2 regions of the Exiguobacterium sp. s26 genome follow, and region 2 is predicted to be linked to the other one. Evidence: riboswitches for the same ligand, from Rfam matches in the RefSeq annotation. Region 2 holds a riboswitch; the other holds the start of a gene.
The links. A riboswitch is a leader RNA that binds a small molecule or an ion and turns the genes downstream of it on or off. The one in region 2 is predicted to bind S-adenosylmethionine.

Region 1 (8,840 bases), on a different contig from region 2:
CGGACGATGGCGCGGACGATTCGGAGGAGCCCGAGCCCGATCGCGTAGTACGCCGCGCTCTTATATTCGATGATTTGATTCGCCGCATCGCGGACTCCTTGATAGATGGCGTCCAAATCTTCTTGGCGATACGATTCATTCTCCTCAAGTAGCTGCTTCATCGACTTCCCGTAAACGCGGGCGTTGTCCCAGGCGACGAAGCCCCCAGCACCATGCTCGCCCATATAATAGACGTGGCAGTTCCGTGACGACAAGTCGAAGTACTCGCCTACCTTATAACGGAGACGTGCCGTATCAAGGACTGTTCCTGAACCGATAACGCGATGTTTCGGCAAGCCGGACGCCTTCCAGACGACGTGTGCCATGACATTAACCGGGTTCGTCGCGACGACGATGATACCGTCGAATCCGCTCGCCATAATTTGTTCCGTGACATGTTGCATGACCTTCGCATTTTGTTCGGCGAGGTCCATCTGGGTCTGACCGAGCTTTTGAGCGGCACCGGCCGTGATGATGACGATATCGGCGTCGCGGCAGTCCGAGTAGTCACCTGCCCAAATTCGGACCGGACTCGGGGCGAATGATATCCCGTGATTGAGGTCCATCGCCTCCCCTTCGGCCTTGGCGTGGTTCGAGTCGATCAAGACGAGCTCTTCACAGAGCGCCGCCATCGACAGTTGATAGGCGAAACTGATACCGACCCAGCCGGCGCCGACGACGGCGATGCGGGTGATGTCTTCTGGGTCAATCGTGTTCAAGTGATCCATCTGCTTCATCCCTTTCTAAACGTGTTCTCTTACTTAGCATACCCGACTCGCCTTCGTTTTACGACAAAAACTAAACAATCAGTATATACAAAGTAAATACAGGATTACGCTATACGTCACGTTTCGGTTCAAATATTCCCGTATCTCGAACATAGCCAAAAATTTGAATCGTTTTATTGTCCTGTATAAACGGGATTCGTTCTTTCGTTAAAATAAATATTATTTCATCGGTCATGTCACATACGTCCGGTTCGACGATTGCTCCCTTGTAGACTAACACCTTTGGTCGCAATCGAATCCATTCGATTGATTGTAGAGAAGACTCTATCCAAATGTCTTCCCACTCTCCCCATAACAATTCGTACTCAGACAACGACTCACTTGGAAATAACGTATCTTCTCCTAAGTATTTGATTTGATACGGGAGCGCATAACACAATGCTTCTGATAGAGCTCGATTTCATGCAGTTCTTTTCGTCGGTCCACCCAATTCACCTCTACCGTATTTGTTCTAATTTTACAATCGCTCGTAATACTTCATCCCGATTCTGCTTTTTCTTCATTTACTTAGGCAAGCGACTCTCAATACTGCGATTCGCCCTGTCGCTTGTCCGTATCATCGCCTCGATATAACGCTTCATGTAGCCGAGGTGCTCTTGGTTGTAAGCCCATAGTACATGACCACAACAACCTGTTTGTAGATAGAGCGGCAATCCGAAATGAACATCGATAGCTCCACCGATATATTTTGTACCGTTTTGCTTCATTTGCAGATGACCGCAATGGAAACAGCTCAGGCGTACCTCATTAATCTTCTCCAAAACGTCCGCTCGGCCCCCACATTGTGGACAAATCACAAACATTTGAGACATGAACGTCTCCAGTTCTCGACTCTCTAATAAAAATCGATTGGTCACGACATCGCCCCCTCGTTTCATTATACAAAAAACCAGCGAAGTCGAGCTTCGCTGGTTGTCGAGATGGCATTACTTGTTGGTTTTTTGGAGCACTTTCAACCCTGTACCCATGTCAGACGCGAGCACATAGTTTTGATCGACGTACACGCCCCAGATATTCGCATCGGCCGGCACGTATTTTCCGATTTGTACCGGGTGACTTGGATTCGAAATATCAACAGTTCGAACCCCGCCCGCATAGTGAGACAAGTACAACGTGTTCCCATGTACTTTTGGATCGTGTACCGTTTTACCGAACGTCACTTGTTCAGCCGGATTCTCAGAGATGTCTTCTGTCAAATCCGTCTTGAATTCGCTCAATAGTTTTGGATTCGTTTTGTTTTTAATGTCGAAGATCCGTGTGTATCCGTAAGCTTGTTCGTAGCCTGATTTAACCGGTGCATACACTTCTCTTGTTTCAACGAGTACCGTGCCGCCTTTTGCAAGTGCCGCCGAGTGCGCCGAGCCTTGTTGATCCGATGCGAACGCTGTGCGTCCTTCGTATGTCACGTTATCTGGGTCTGAAATATCCAAGATGATCGTTCCAAGATCCCAGAACGAGAGAAACGCTGTTTTCCCGTTCTCATCCGCATAGGCGCTATGATTGAAGACCGGTCTCTTCTTGCCATCTGGTGCGTTCCAGTTGTATCCGTCAAAGCTTTCATCGACTTCTGCTAATGAGCGTGGATCGAACTCATATAGCTTCTTCGGTTCCGCCGGGTTGGTGACATCGACGAGTTGGAAGTCCTTCTCTTTACCGTGTGAATAGTAGTCCGCGTAAGGGTTCGAGGCAAGGACCAATACCCGGTCCCCTTGTGTCGTCAAGTAAAGCTCATGTGTGCCTCTCGTTTTCTTCGTCACTTCATAGAAACCCAACTTCTTCGGCTCATACGGGTTCGTCACATCATAAATCAGGAATCCACCTTTAGAATTCGGATTTTTAGAGTCGAGTTGTTGTGCCGATACAACCGCCAAATCTCCTTTGAACGATTTTGTGTTCACCGTCTTCACGATTACTTTTTCCTGCCAAGTCCCAGGAATGTCTTGGTCGGCGAATACAGCGACTTCTTTCGGGTTGGATGGATCTTTCAAGTCAAACACGCGAACCCCGCCGTTTCCTCCACCGGCAGTATTTGTTCCTGTGTATGCGAACCCTTTATGGGCGTACACGTCGGCCGTACTATTTTTTACGCCTTCTCGGATTTCCTTTAATGATACTGCTGCCGTCTCATGTAGATACTTGACGTTCTTGCTTCCTTCCGTCACGGGAACCGAACTGATTTCATCCGAATTGCGCTCCCCTTTCTCAATGATGATGTCCCCAAGCTCGTCATGCGCATATGTAACCGGTAAAGCTGACGAGACCGTTAACCCTGTGACGAGCGCTGCACTTAATAAGAATTTTCCTTTCAAAATAAATTCCCCCTTATATTTTTTTGATAGAAACTCTGTTAGAGGCAGAATACAAAAAAATCCTTCTGAACTCATAAACGAGACAGAAGGATTCCTAAAAATTCCGATTTCCTCTCATCTCTCAGCGTTCGCTGTTAGATTTAGCACCGTTTCCGTACTGGCGATTCAGTACGGATGGTTGCCGGGCTTCATAGGGCTAATTCCCTCCACCTGCTCTTAATAAGAGTATTCATATCAAATTACTTTGTATTATGACGACGTTTCCATGGAATGTCAATATATTTTTCTGCATAATCTTTACAGGTGAAGTTTTCATTCACTCTCGCTCCCGATAATAGTGAACCGGCCGAATCTCGAGCCTCCACCCTAACGCTTCCGCTTCGGGCACTTGGGTCGTCGGATGGATGGAAGCGATTCTGACCGCGTCCTCCATATCCACCGCTTCAATCACGAACGCACTTCCCATGACTTCCTTCGATGCCGTAACAGGCCCATCCGTAATCGAAATCTCCTGTGACTCCCGCTTGAGTTGCTTCATGCTCGCTTCAAGCCCCATGTCCAACAACACTTGTTCACTTGCATATAGCTCCTGTAAGTATGGTTCACACGTCGCCATGATTTGATCGATTTCTAGGTCGGTCTTTTCGTTCATTTTGTCAGCGTTGAAATATCCCGTTACCAAGAACATCATGTGATCTTCTCCTCTCGAATCTACAGTCATGCATCATCTTATCCCATTCCCTATTCCCTGTTTACAGGCATTGCCTACACAAAAAGACGGTCGACATGAAATCATGTCAACCGTCTTTCCTCATCTATTCAGGATTATCCAATCGATCCTTCCATCTCAAACTTGATGAGACGGTTCATTTCGACGGCATATTCCATTGGCAATTCTTTCGTGAACGGCTCGATGAAGCCCATGACGATCATCTCAGTCGCTTCTTCTTCCGAGATTCCACGGCTCATGAGGTAGAAGAGTTGCTCTTCTGACACTTTAGAGACTTTCGCTTCGTGCTCGAGTGAGACTTGGTCGTTCAAGATCTCGTTGTACGGGATCGTGTCCGACGTCGACTCGTTATCCATGATGAGTGTGTCACATTCGATGTTCGAACGTGCACCTTTCGCTTTACGACCGAAGTGGACGATTCCGCGATACGAGACTTTTCCGCCTTGTTTCGAAATCGACTTCGAGACGATTGACGACGACGTGTTCGGTGCGAGGTGAATCATTTTCGCGCCCGCGTCTTGGTGCTGCCCTTTACCGCCGAGAGCGATTGAGAGCGTCATACCGCGTGAGCCTTCACCTTTCAAGATGACGGCCGGGTATTTCATCGTGAGTTTCGAACCGATGTTGCCATCGATCCATTCCATCGATCCACCCGCTTCACAGACAGCACGCTTCGTGACCAAGTTGTAGACGTTGTTCGCCCAGTTCTGGATCGTCGTATAGCGGCAATATGCGTCTTTGTTGACGAAAATCTCAACGACCGCTGAGTGGAGTGAGTTCGTCGTGTAGACCGGTGCTGTACATCCTTCGACGTAATGGACAGAAGCGCCCTCGTCGACGATGATAAGCGTCCGCTCGAACTGACCCATATTCTCCGAGTTGATGCGGAAGTAAGCTTGGAGCGGTTGCTCGAGCTTCACGCCTTTTGGTACGTAGATGAACGAGCCACCTGACCATACAGCCGAGTTGAGCGCCGAGAACTTGTTGTCCGTCGGCGGAATCAATTTTCCGAAGTACTCACGGAAGAGGTCTTCGTTTTCTTTGAGCGCCGTGTCTGTATCTTTGAAGATGACACCTTTCGCTTCAAAGTCTTCTTGCATGCTGTGATAGACAACCTCAGACTCATACTGAGCCGAGACGCCTGCCAAGTATTTTTGCTCCGCTTCTGGGATTCCGAGCTTGTCAAACGTACGTTTGATTTCTTCAGGAACCTCGTCCCACGAGTGCTCTGTCTTTTCAGACGGTTTGACATAATACGTGATCTCATCGAAATCGAGTGCCGTGAGATCGCCGCCCCATGTCGGCATCGGCATTTTGCGGAACTGTTCGAGTGATTTCAAGCGGAACTCGAGCATCCATGCCGGTTCTTCTTTCATGCGCGAGATCGTCTCTACGATTTCATTCGTCAAGCCGCGGCCTGAACGGAAAATCGAGATGTCTCGGTCATGGAAGCCATATTTATAATCGCCAATGTCAGGCATGTTTTTCGCCATATCGGTCTCCTCCTTCTACTTACGCTTCCTCGTCGACTCCCTTTTCAAGCGCTTTCCACGCGAGCGTGGCACACTTGATGCGAGCCGGAAACTTTGAGACGCCAGACAACGCTTCGATGTCGCCTAGGTCGAACGTGTCTGTATCATAGTCTTTTCCTTGGACCATCTCCGAGAAGATGGTGGCCAATTGGAGTGCCTCGTCAACAGACTTGCCCTTCACGATTTGAGTCATCATCGATGCCGACGCGAGACTGATTGAACAGCCTTCACCTTCGAACTTGGCATCTTTCACGATTCCGTCCTCGACTTGGAGTTGGAGTCGGAGTGAATCCCCGCATGTCGGGTTGTTCAAGTCGACCGTCACGCCATCTTCGATGACGCCACGGTTTCTTGGGTTTTTATAATGATCCATGATGACCTGTCGGTACAACATGTCGAGATTGTTAAAACTCATAATTGAAATACTCCTTCGTTTGACGTAGCCCTTCGATGAAGCGGTCGACCTCTTCTTTCGTATTGTACAAGTAGAAGCTCGCTCGGGCTGTCGATGATTGCTTCAGGAGACGCATGAGCGGCTGGGCACAGTGGTGGCCGGCCCGGACCGCGATGCCTTGCATATCCAAGACGGTCGCTAAGTCGTGGGCGTGCACGTCACCTAAATTGAACGTGACGAGTCCGACCCGTTCCTCTGGTCCGTAAATTTCAATGCCTTCAATCGTACGCATCTGTTCGATGGCGTACGTCGCGAGCGCCCGTTCGTGGGCTTCGACGTTCTCGAGACCGAGGTCTTCTAAAAAGTCGATGGCCGCTGCCAAACCGACGGCGCCGGCGATAATCGGCGTCCCTGCTTCGAACCGGTACGGGATGTCTTTCCATGTCGACTCATACAAGTCGACGTAATCGATCATCTCGCCACCGAATTCGACCGGTTCCATGTTTTTGAGCAACTGCTTCTTCCCGTATAAGACACCGATCCCGGTCGGACCGAGCATCTTATGGCCTGAGAAGGCGAGGAAGTCGCAATCGAGTGCTTGCACGTCAAGTTTCCGGTGCGGTGCGCTTTGCGCCGCATCGACGACCATGACCGCGCCTTTTTCATGGGCGAGCTTCGCCACATCGGCGATCGGGTTGATCGTGCCGAGCACGTTCGAGACGTGACTCATGGCGACGATTTTCGTCCGGTCCGACAAGACGGCACGGACCGCGTCGAGCGTGACCCGACCGTCCGGCGTCAATTCGACGTAACGGAGCGTGGCCCCTTTACGCTTGGCGAGCTGTTGCCATGGAATCAAGTTGGCGTGGTGCTCCATCGGTGTGAGGACGATCTCGTCCCCCGCGCCGACATTGGCGTCCCCGTAGCTTGACGCGACGAGGTTAATCGCCGTCGTCGTCCCGCGTGTGAAGATGATTTCTTCTGGGACGGCGGCGTTGATGAATGAACGGACGCGCTCCCGCGCCCCTTCATACGCATCCGTCGCGTGCGTCCCGAGCGTATGGACGCCCCGGTGCACGTTCGAGTGGATGCGGCGATAGTAATCCTCGATCGCCTCGATGACAGCAAGCGGTTTTTGGGAGCTCGCCGCGCTGTCGAGATAGACGAGCGGATGACCGTTGATTTCCTGATCTAAAATCGGGAACTGTTTACGAATCGAGGCATCAATCATCTTAACGTACTTTCCCTTCGATGACTTCACGGAGACGGTCTTTGACCGACTCGATCGCGAGTTGCTCGACGACCGGGTTCAAGAATCCGTGAATGATCAACCGTTCGGCTTCTTTACGTGACAGACCGCGGCTCATCAAGTAGTAGAGCTGTACGTCGTCGACGCGTCCGACCGAAGCGGCGTGACCTGCCATGACGTCGTCCTCATCGATGAGGAGAATCGGGTTCGCATCCCCACGTGCCTTTTCAGACAACATGAGCACACGTTCCGTTTGAACGCCGTTCGATTTCGAAGCGCCATGGTGAATCATCGATGTCCCGCTGAAGATGGCCGTGGCCGAATCTTTTTGGACACCGTGAATCAAAATGAACCCTTCTGAAGACTTCCCGAAATGGTCCGTCCGGATGTTGAAGTTTTGTTTCTGTGCGCCACGACCGATCGTGACCGCTTTCGTGTCTGAGAACGTGTTGTCTCCGACGAGGTGCGTTTTCGTCTCGACGACCGAGTTGCCGTCATTCATGTGACCGAGCGCCCATTCGAGGCGTGCGTTCTCATAGACGACACCGCGGCGGTTCATGAACGATAGAGCCGACTCAGCAAGCTGGTCGACGCCACCGAAGACGACTTTCGCGTTCGCGCCAGCGAACACTTCCGTCACGGCGTTGACCGTGTGCGGCTCGTTCGTGTTCGAGAGGAAGCTCTCGACGTACGTCAATTCACTGCCTTCGTCTGCGACGATGATCGTGTGGTGATAGAGCGCGCCGTTCGCTTGTTCCATCGTGAAGATGGCTTGGAGCGGGTCTTTCAACTGAACGTTCTTCGGTACGTATAAGAACGCACCGCCGTTCATGAGGGCAGCGTTCAACGCAGACAAACGTTCTTCGTCCACGCGGACACCTTCCGTCATGAAGTATTTCTCGACGAGGTCCGGATGTTGTTCCATCGCTTCGTTGATGCCCATGAAGAGGACACCTTCTGGCGTCGCAAGTTCGTTGTAGACGACATGACCGTTGCGTTCAACGAGCACGTTTGTACGGTGGTCTCCAAGAAGTGCTTCGATTTCAGGCGTCAAGCCGTCATGCTTCGTGAGCTCGACGTCTCCAGAGACGAAGTCCCATTTATCAATCTTGATCTTTTCAACTTTTGGCAAGGCGAGAGTCGGCGCAAGTTCTGCTGCTTCTTTGCGACGGTTGACCATCCATGAAGGTCCACCGAGCGCCTCTGCACGTGCCGCTACTGCTTGTGCATCCAATTCAAATTGTACGGTCATCGTACAGCCTCCTTACGCTTCTGTGTCTACTGTCATTCCAAGATCTTGCTTCACCCAGTCGTAACCTTCTGCTTCGAGTCGTTGTGCAAGCTCTTTGCCACCTGACATGACGATTTTTCCGTCCATCATGATGTGAACAAAGTCTGGCTCGATATAGTTGAGGAGACGTTGATAGTGCGTGATGATCAAGCAGCCGAACTCTTCGTTGCGCATTTCGTTGACGCCTTTCGCGACGACTTTGAGCGCATCGATGTCAAGACCTGAGTCAATCTCATCGAGGATGGCGATGTTCGGTTTGATCATCATCATCTGAAGAATCTCGTTACGTTTTTTCTCTCCGCCTGAGAAACCTTCGTTTAAATAGCGGTGTGCCATTGCTGAAGGGATTTCAAGGACGTCCATCTTCGCATCGAGTTCACGGATGAACTTCATGAGCGAGATTTCTTGGCCTTCTTCACGGCGCGAGTTGATTGCTGAACGCAAGAAATCGGCATTCGTGACACCACTGATTTCAGCAGGATACTGCATCGCGAGGAACATTCCGGCT
Region 2 (8,840 bases):
TCACTTAGTGACGGCGATCGGCATCACGATTTTGTCGGTGTTGGTCATGTATACGCTCCTTCGTAAAGACGTGACGTCGAAGTTCCGCTATGTCTTGCCGTCAGTGCTCGTCGTACTCGTCTACTTCGCTTCGTCTTACTTCATCTTCATCGGTTAATCTGGCACGGTGTCCTCCGAGGCACCGTGTTTTTTATTTGCCGCGGACCGAGGAATCACTTTTCATCGTCTTGGGTATAGAAGGAGGGAAGGAGGGGTGGCGATGCAAATGCATTCCGTGGAACGTCTAGATAAGTATGTCGTCGTGATTCCGGCCTATAATCCGGATCAAGCGCTTCTCACACTTGTCCGCGAGCTGAAAGAGACAGGGTTTGTCCATGTCATCGTCGTGAACGATGGAAGTGCCGAGACGTCCCAAACTGTCTTCGATGAGGTCGGGAAGTGGGTGACGACTGTTCTCGTCCATGAACGGAATCAAGGCAAGGGTGCGGCGTTGAAGACGGGGATTCGTCACGTCGTCGAACGATTCCCCGGTACGCATGGTGTCATCACCGTCGATGCGGACGGACAACATCTGCCGGAAGATGTAAGACATGTATATGAGGCGGGTATTCAGCGGCCGCATCATCTGGTCATGGGTTGCCGTGATTTCTCGGGCGCACACATTCCGTTCCGGAGCCGATTCGGGAACCAGATGACCCGTGGTGTCATGCTCGTCGGCAGCGGACTTCGGCTGAAAGATACCCAAACCGGTCTACGGGCGGTTCCATTGCGCTATGCGGAACAGTTGCTGGATGTGCCTGGGAACCGCTATGAGTTCGAGATGAACATGTTGACGTTCACGAAACGTTGGCAAGTCCCGATTCAACAGATTCCGATTCAAACCGTGTATGTGGCCGAGAACGCTTCGTCCCATTTTCGGCCGGTCATCGACTCAATTCTGATTTATCGGATGTTTTTAGCCTATTCATTATCCTCGGTCGCCTCATTCTTATTAGATATCGGCGCCTATGCCTTATTCATCTTTTTATTGAACCCGTGGTTCGAGACGACCCATGTCTTGATTGCGACGGTATTGGCCCGCATCATCTCGTCCTTATTCAATTACATCGTCAACCGAAAAGTCGTGTTCCATTCGAAAGCGAGACGGGCGATGCCGAAATACTTCGGTCTCGTCGGCGTGCAGATGGCGTTGTCGGCCGGTCTCGTCTATGTATTGTTCCTGTTGTTTCGGGACGGGGAAGTGTGGATTAAAGTGCTCGTCGACAGCCTTTTGTTCGTCGTCAGTTATTACGTCCAAAAAAGATGGATCTTTAAACGGTGACAGGCCAAGACGATTGTCTTGGCCTGTCTGGCATGCTTATGGGTCAATAGGCGAGCTTCCCGAGCTTGACCGATGTATAGCGGTGCAGTTCACGCGGGTCATGAATCCCGGTCTTCTGCATCATGTCGCGCATGAGCAACGCGCAGACGCGGGCATCTTCAGCCGCATCGTGATGGATGAACGGGACGTTCAAATATTCCGCCATCGTGTTCAGCTTGTGATTCGGCAGTCCAGGATACAGTTTTCGCGACAGCTTGACGGTACAGCCGTACTCGATCGTCGGAAACGTATATAAATCATATTTGGCGATCGCTTTCTTGAAAGCGCCCATATCGAATGAGGCGTTGTGCGCCATGACGAGGTCGACATCCCGCAGCGTCGGATAGAGCTGTTCAAGCACCTCGGGTAAGGCTGGGGCGTCCCAGACGTCGCTCGGCCGGATGCCGTGGACGCGGATATTGCCTGCGTCAAAGTCTTCTTCTGGATTGACGAGTAGTTGGTTCGTCTCGATGATTTCACCGTCGACGAGTAGGCTCCAGCCGACAGAGCAGATGCTGCGACTATCGCGGTTGGCCGTCTCGACGTCGATGGCAAGAATTGAATGTGACATAATCGGTCCCTTTCTCATAAAACAAGTATAAAAAAAGTCTAACATATCGTTAGACTAAAAAGCGATTATGCGGCCACGAGGTTGCGACACGCCTCGGCACAGCGGAGACACGCTTCGGAACAACGTTGGCAATGGTCATGCAAATGGCGGCCACATTCGACGGCGCACGTGTCGCACACCTGGGCGCAGAGTGCAGCAATCGGTTTGGTGAAAGCCGAATCGGTCTCGAGCGCGTTCAAGGCGAGCGCACACACTTCCGAACATTCTTTCGTCAGCCGGATACACTCGGCGACCATCAATAAATCCTCTTCTTGTAAACATTTTGAGAAACAGTGATTGCTTGCCCGCATACAGTCGATGACGGCTAAAATGGTCTCTTCGACAGAGGCACGATCCATAGTAAGTCCCCCTTAGAATAATGATGTCTTACAATCATTACCCGCTACCAGGTGACTTAAACCGGGCGGAGACGCAAAAAAGTCACCCCTCAAATGAGTGGTGACTTCCATAATGGAGCATAGCGGGCTCGAACCGCTGACCTCCACGCTGCCAGCGTGGCGCTCTCCCAGCTGAGCTAATGCCCCGTTCGAAAATTATTATATCATCCTAGTAAAACATTTGGCAATGGGTATTTTTAAATTTTTTTGAACAAAGTTTAATCGGGCGTAAACGTGGGAAAATCATGGGTAATGTTATTCTACGAAAGCAGGTGTTATCTATGGAAATGATTTTACTCGCACTCTTACCTGCCTTGATGTGGGGGAGTATCCCACTCATCGTCTCGAAAGTCGGCGGCAAGCCGATTCAACAGTTAATCGGGACGACGATTGGGGCGATGGTGATGGCGGTCATCATCGCACTCGTCTTCAATCCGGAGTTCACGACGCTCGCAATCGTGACCGGCTTCATATCTGGTGTGTTCTGGGCACTCGGGCAATATTTACAGTTCCAGTCGTTCCAAATTTTAAGTGTATCGAAAGCGATGCCGATCAGCACCGGGATGCAACTCGTCGGGACGTCGTTGTTCGGGGTCATCGTGCTCGGCGATTGGAAGACGACGACCGAGTTGTGGCTCGGCTTTTCTGCGCTCGTGTTGATTATCATCGGGGCGGCACTGACGTCATACCAACAACAAAAAGATGGCGATAGCAGCGGCGCCTTGAAGAAAGGTTTGCTCGTCCTGCTCGTGTCGAGTATCGGTTATGTGACGTATGCCGTCTTGACGAACTATTTCGAGGTCGACGGCATCACGGCCATCTTGCCGCAGTCGGTCGGGATGTTCGTCGCGGCGCTCTTGTTCAGCCTGCGTGAGAAAGATGTGAAGAAGTTCGACCCGAAGACGTTCAAAAACATTTTGGCCGGTCTCGCTTGGGGGATCGGGAACTTCGGGCTGTTCGTGTCAAGCGGTGAGGTCGGCATCGCGACGTCATTCGCCTTGTCCCAATTGAACGTCGTCGTGGCGACGCTCGGCGGGATTTATCTATTGAAAGAAGAGAAGACGACGAAAGAACGGGTCTTCGTCTTTATGGGAATCGGGCTCATCGTCGTGGCCGGATTCATGCTCGGGATTGCCAAGAGCTAAAAAGACGGGTCAGACGACCCGTCTTTTGTTTACCAGGCTTGCTCGATGAATGCGTCGCGCCCAGATTTCTTCCGGTCCTCTTTATAGTGGGCCGGATTTTTTTTATGGAAGTCTTGATGATATTCCTCGGCCGGATAGAACGTGTCGGCCGGTAGAATCTTCGTGACAATCGGCTGTTTGAAGCGTCCGCTCGCCGCGAGCGCGTCGCGACTCTGTTCTGCTTTCACGCGTTGGTCTTCCGTATGATAGAAGATGGCCGGCGCATATTGGCTGCCGCGGTCTTGGAACTGGCCGCCGTCATCGGTCGGGTCGGTCTGAATCCAATATAGTTCGAGCAGTCGTTCATAAGCGAACAGCGTCGGGTCGAACGTGATCTCGACGACCTCATAGTGTCCCGTCGTCCCTGTCTTCACTTGTTCATACGTCGGGTCATTGACGTGACCTCCCGTATAACCGGATACGATTGACTCGATGCCAGGTTGTTCCTCGAACGGCGTCACCATGCACCAAAAACAGCCGCCTGCGAATGTTGCTTTTTCCATTAATAAGTCCCCCTCATGTTCATTTCCAAAAAAAAGCGCCCATGTCATCGACATGAGCGCTCTGTCATATCGGCCAAGGCAAACTGCCTTGCTGGAAGTAGCACCTTGCCGAAGCAGGTTGCTGTGAAGTCATAGAGCCAGGTCTCTCGTTCACTCGAGATATCGATATGTAGTTGGTGAGAGCATCATACCATCAGATTTGAAGCGGCGTCAACGGTTTGGTTTGCGTCGAAGTTGGACCAAGGTGGCGCCGAGAATCAAGATGACGAGGACGATGGAGAGCGGTAGCGTATACGGAGCGTCCCCGGCATATAGCTGTAAGAAGAACAAGGCAAAGACGGACAATAAGACGAGAACGTACGAACGGTTCATAGTAACCTCCCTTTTCTTTCAGTGTACCAAGTTACATATTCGTTGGCGAACGAAAACAGGAAATCATGTGGCGATAGCGAATACCATCGAGTGACCAAAGGAGGAATCTATATGACTGAACCAAACACATGTTTCGAACTCGATATCGAGACCGCCCATCGCGGATATAAAGAAGGAACGTTCACGGCGCGTGACGTGACGGCCTATTATTTGACTCGAATCGCCCAGTTGAACGATAAGCTGAGAGCGGTCATTCAAGTGAACCCGGACGCCTTGTTCGAGGCCGAGGCGGCCGACCGGGCGTTTCGACGAGGTGACCGCTTGCCGTTGCTCGGCATCCCGGTGTTGATTAAAGACAATGTCGAGACGGCCGGATTGATGAAGACGACGGCCGGGGCCGTCGCCCTCGCGCATCACTTCGCCGGCCGGGACGCCCATCTCGTCCAAAGCCTGCGCGCGAGCGGGGCCATCATCCTCGGGAAAGCGAACTTGTCCGAATGGGCCAACTTTTTGACCGAGGGCATGCCGAACGGCTGGAGTGGGGTCGGTGGCCAGACGCTCAATCCATATGGGGACAAGCTCGATGTCGGAGGGTCGAGTTCAGGTTCGGCGTCAGCGGTCGCGGCCAACTTGACGTTGCTCGCCGTCGGCAGCGAGACGAGCGGCTCGATTATCCACCCGAGCGTCCATAACGGAATCGTTGGTATCAAACCGACCGTCGGGTTGATTAGCCGCAGCGGCATCATCCCGATCTCCCGGTCGCAAGACACGGCCGGCCCGATGGCACGGACACTCCGGGATGCGGTGCTCGCCCTTGAGGCGATGGTCGGGGAAGATCCCGCTGACCCAGCGACGGCGCATCTTCCGGCCGGTCCGCCTTACCGGACTTGTCTCGATGAGCGGCAAGCAGTCGGGATGCGTGTCGGCGTCGTCAAGACCGATTTGTCGGAAGAAGAGCAGGTGCTCTACGACGAAGCAATCGCATTGCTGAAACAGAGCGGCATCGAGGTCGTCACCGTCGAACTGCCGTCGAAAGCAGGGCTCGACCAAGGGGATATCCTGTATCATGAGTTCAAGCTCGGAATCGAGGCGTATCTCGCCTCGACGAAGCTCCCGTATGAGACGTTGTCGGATTTGATTAATTGGAACAACAGTCATCCGGAGACGATTCCGCACGGACAGAAGACGTTCGAGAAAGCGAACGAACAATCGGGTCGCTTGATTGAGGACGCCTATTTGATGCGCCGCCTCGACGACGTCTATCACGCCAAGACGGACGGCATCGACCGATTGTTGGCCGAGCAGGAACTTCATGCGCTCGTCTTGCCGCATGACCACAATTATGACATGGCGGCGAAAGCCGGCCATCCGACCGTCACGATCCCGTATCGCTTGAAGGCGAGCGGGGCCCCGTTCGGTCTATCATTCACCGGGACGAGCTATGCCGAACGCGACTTGATTCGTCTCGCCTATGCGTTCGAGCGTCACGTGACACGTCCCGTCCCACCGTTATAAGAACGTTGCACCGGTCGTCCACGTCCGCTACAATGGTACGTATGTGGATTGAAGAAAGGACAGATAGCAATGAAACCATCTATATACGGGCTGACATTCGATCAGCTGACGGAAGCGTGCGTCTCTTGGGGATACAGCGCCTTCCACGCTAGACAAATCTGGGACTCGCTCTATATCGACCGAGTCAAGCACATCGAGGACATCTCGGTACGGGCCGAGGTACGTGAGGCGCTCGCCGCCGAATACGTCATCTCGACGCAAGACCTGTTCGTCAAACAAGAAGCGGGCGACGGGACGGTCAAATTTTTACTTAAACTGCATGACGGACACTATATCGAGACGGTGCTCATGCGTCACAAATACGGACGTTCGGTCTGTGTGACGACGCAAGTCGGCTGCAACATCGGCTGTAGCTTCTGTGCGAGCGGTCTCTTGAAGAAGACGCGCGATTTGACGGCCGGCGAAGTCGTCGAACAGATCATGACCGTGCAACATTATTTGGACGAGGTCGGGGAAGGTGCCCGCGTCAGTCATATCGTCGTCATGGGAATCGGGGAACCGTTCGATAACTTCGATAACTTGGTCGATTTCCTCCGTGTCGTCAAAGACGAACGCGGACTCGCCATCGCACCGCGTAAAATCAACGTGTCGACGAGCGGTCTCGCCGACAAGATTTACAAATTCGCGGACCTCGATCTTCGCATCAATTTGGCGCTGTCACTCCACGCCCCGAACGATGCGTTGCGGACGCAAATCATGAAAATCAACCGGGCGTTCCCGCTCGACAAGCTCATGCCGGCCATCCGTTATTACGTCGAGAAGACGAACAAACGCATCACGTTCGAATATATTCTCTTATCGAAAGTGAACGATTTGCCGGAGCACGCCGAGGAACTCGCCGACTTGATTGACGATATTAAAGACAAGTCATACGTCAACTTGATTCCGTACAATCCGGTCAACGAGCATATTCAGTATGAGCGGAGCACGTCTGAGGACATCATGGCGTTTTATGACGTCTTGAAGAAGCGGGGCATCAATACCGGTGTCCGTCTCGAGCACGGGACTGATATCGATGCGGCCTGTGGCCAGTTGCGCAGCAAGCATATGAATGTCGAAGGCGCAAAATGACAGGGACTCCTTGAATCTCATGATTCAAGGAGTTTTTTTGTCTTCTGCCCTAGAAGGATGCCGGCCCGGTTCAATATTTTTCTTCCGAGCGGTTGCTATTTTGGGAAATGTTGAATAGAGATTGCCCCCTCAGGGAATAGTCACTTGAAATCAATGTAGAGAGTGGAGGCAATTCAATGGAGACAGTAAACGCTGCGTTATGGATTCGAGTTCGAAATACGCTTGGGGAAGGCCCGTGTTGGGATGCGGAACTGAAACGCTTCTATTGGGTCGATATCGAGGGACATACACTTTGGTGGTACGATGAGAAGGAAGATGAATTGTCGTCGTTCGATATGGGACAACAGATCGGGTTCGCGGTCCCGAAAGTGACGGACGGCGTCGTCGTCGGCTTGAAAGACGGGATTTATGAGTGGGACGAGACGTCAAAAGAGCTCGATAAAATCGTCGAACTCGACGACCCGGAAGGAAAGCTCCGCTTCAATGACGGGAAAGCCGACCCGTACGGACGCATCTTCGCCGGCACGCTCCATCTTGAAGACGAGGCGGAACAAGCGACACTATACCGCCTGAATCGCGACGGCACGACCGAGGTCATGTTGAGCGAGTTGACATTATCGAACGGACTGACATGGTCACCCGACCATTCGACGTTCTATCATATCGATACACCGACCGAGACGGTCCGTAAATACGCCTTTGACTTGAAGACGGGTACGCTCGGCGAAGGGGAGGCCATCATCGATTTCACCGTCGAGGAAGGATTCCCGGACGGCATGACGTCCGATGAGGAAGGGTTCTTATGGATTGCACACTTCGCCGGCGGCCGCGTCTCGCGCTGGAACCCGGAGACGGGTGAAAAAGTGCTCGAGGTGCTCGTGCCGGCCCCGAACGTCACATCGTGCTGTTTCGTCGGTGACGACTTGAACCAACTCGCCATCACGACGGCTCGTGAAGGAATGGATGACGAGGCACTCAAAGCCCATCCGGACGCGGGGTCGGTCTTTAAAATCGATACAGACGTGAAAGGGATGCCGCTCTATCGGTTTGGACGATAAGGAGGTAAAGAGATGGTGAAGCGATTGCTCGTTCGTGCAGGCATCGGTTTGGCACTCGCGGCAGTGGCCCGGGTCGGGATTCAAAAACTATTGGATTCGAACCAGGAAGACGACCACACGTATTTGAATCCGCGCTGGGATGAGGCCCCGAGTGTCGATGCCGATAAGGATGAGGATGAGGTCGGTCTGACGCAACTCGATTCGATTTATCGGGCCGAGTGGCAAGCGAACACGTATCCCCGCTCCGAGGCGGAACGCAAGGCGTTGGAAGAATAGGGAAAGGAACACGTCCGGGAACGGGCGTGTTTTTTCTTGACAAGACAAAGGTGACCCGTCATTATCTAAAGAGTAATGATTACGATTTAGGAGTGAAGATACATGAAACGAATTCCAATCACGGTGCTGTCCGGTTATTTAGGGAGCGGCAAGACGACGTTGATGAATCATCTGTTGAACAATCGGTCCGGCAAGAAATATGCGGTCATCGTCAACGACATGAGCGAGTTGAACATCGACGAACGATTGATCGAGCAGAACGGTTTCTCGCGGACGGACGAAAAATTGGTCGAGCTATCGAACGGCTGCATCTGTTGCACGCTCCGTGAGGACCTGCTCGAAGCGGTACAGGACATCACGAACGACCGTGAGCTCGACGGGATTATCATCGAGTCATCTGGCATCTCAGAACCGATTCCGGTCGCTCAAACGT

Region 1: it holds a riboswitch for S-adenosylmethionine, as region 2 does, so the genes downstream of both, KNP82_RS01670 (LVIVD repeat-containing protein) here and msrA (peptide-methionine (S)-S-oxide reductase MsrA) in region 2, are expected to answer to the same signal.

The regions. Positions count from the first base shown of each region.
Region 1 covers NZ_JACSLS010000001.1:329,964-338,803, reverse strand. Annotated here, with positions in the region: gene KNP82_RS01680 (L-lactate dehydrogenase) at 1-767, opposite strand, end outside; gene KNP82_RS15650 (DUF6678 family protein) at 877-1,206, opposite strand; gene KNP82_RS01675 (hypothetical protein) at 1,331-1,684, opposite strand; gene KNP82_RS01670 (LVIVD repeat-containing protein) at 1,754-3,136, opposite strand; SAM riboswitch class I at 3,248-3,362, opposite strand; gene KNP82_RS01665 (YciI family protein) at 3,453-3,827, opposite strand; gene sufB (Fe-S cluster assembly protein SufB) at 3,962-5,359, opposite strand; gene sufU (Fe-S cluster assembly sulfur transfer protein SufU) at 5,379-5,813, opposite strand; gene KNP82_RS01650 (cysteine desulfurase) at 5,803-7,023, opposite strand; gene sufD (Fe-S cluster assembly protein SufD) at 7,025-8,293, opposite strand; gene sufC (Fe-S cluster assembly ATPase SufC) at 8,306-8,840, opposite strand, start outside.
Region 2 covers NZ_JACSLS010000003.1:275,974-284,813, forward strand. Annotated here, with positions in the region: gene KNP82_RS06175 (sodium:calcium antiporter) at 1-157, shown strand, start outside; gene KNP82_RS06180 (bifunctional glycosyltransferase family 2/GtrA family protein) at 260-1,321, shown strand; gene KNP82_RS06185 (3'-5' exonuclease) at 1,365-1,931, opposite strand; gene KNP82_RS06190 (four-helix bundle copper-binding protein) at 1,997-2,329, opposite strand; tRNA gene KNP82_RS06195 (tRNA-Ala) at 2,443-2,515, opposite strand; gene KNP82_RS06200 (GRP family sugar transporter) at 2,650-3,513, shown strand; gene msrA (peptide-methionine (S)-S-oxide reductase MsrA) at 3,543-4,055, opposite strand; SAM riboswitch class I at 4,120-4,221, opposite strand; gene KNP82_RS06210 (hypothetical protein) at 4,266-4,427, opposite strand; gene KNP82_RS06215 (amidase family protein) at 4,539-5,942, shown strand; gene rlmN (dual-specificity RNA methyltransferase RlmN) at 6,012-7,073, shown strand; gene KNP82_RS06225 (SMP-30/gluconolactonase/LRE family protein) at 7,250-8,131, shown strand; gene KNP82_RS06230 (hypothetical protein) at 8,144-8,407, shown strand; gene KNP82_RS06235 (GTP-binding protein) at 8,510-8,840, shown strand, end outside.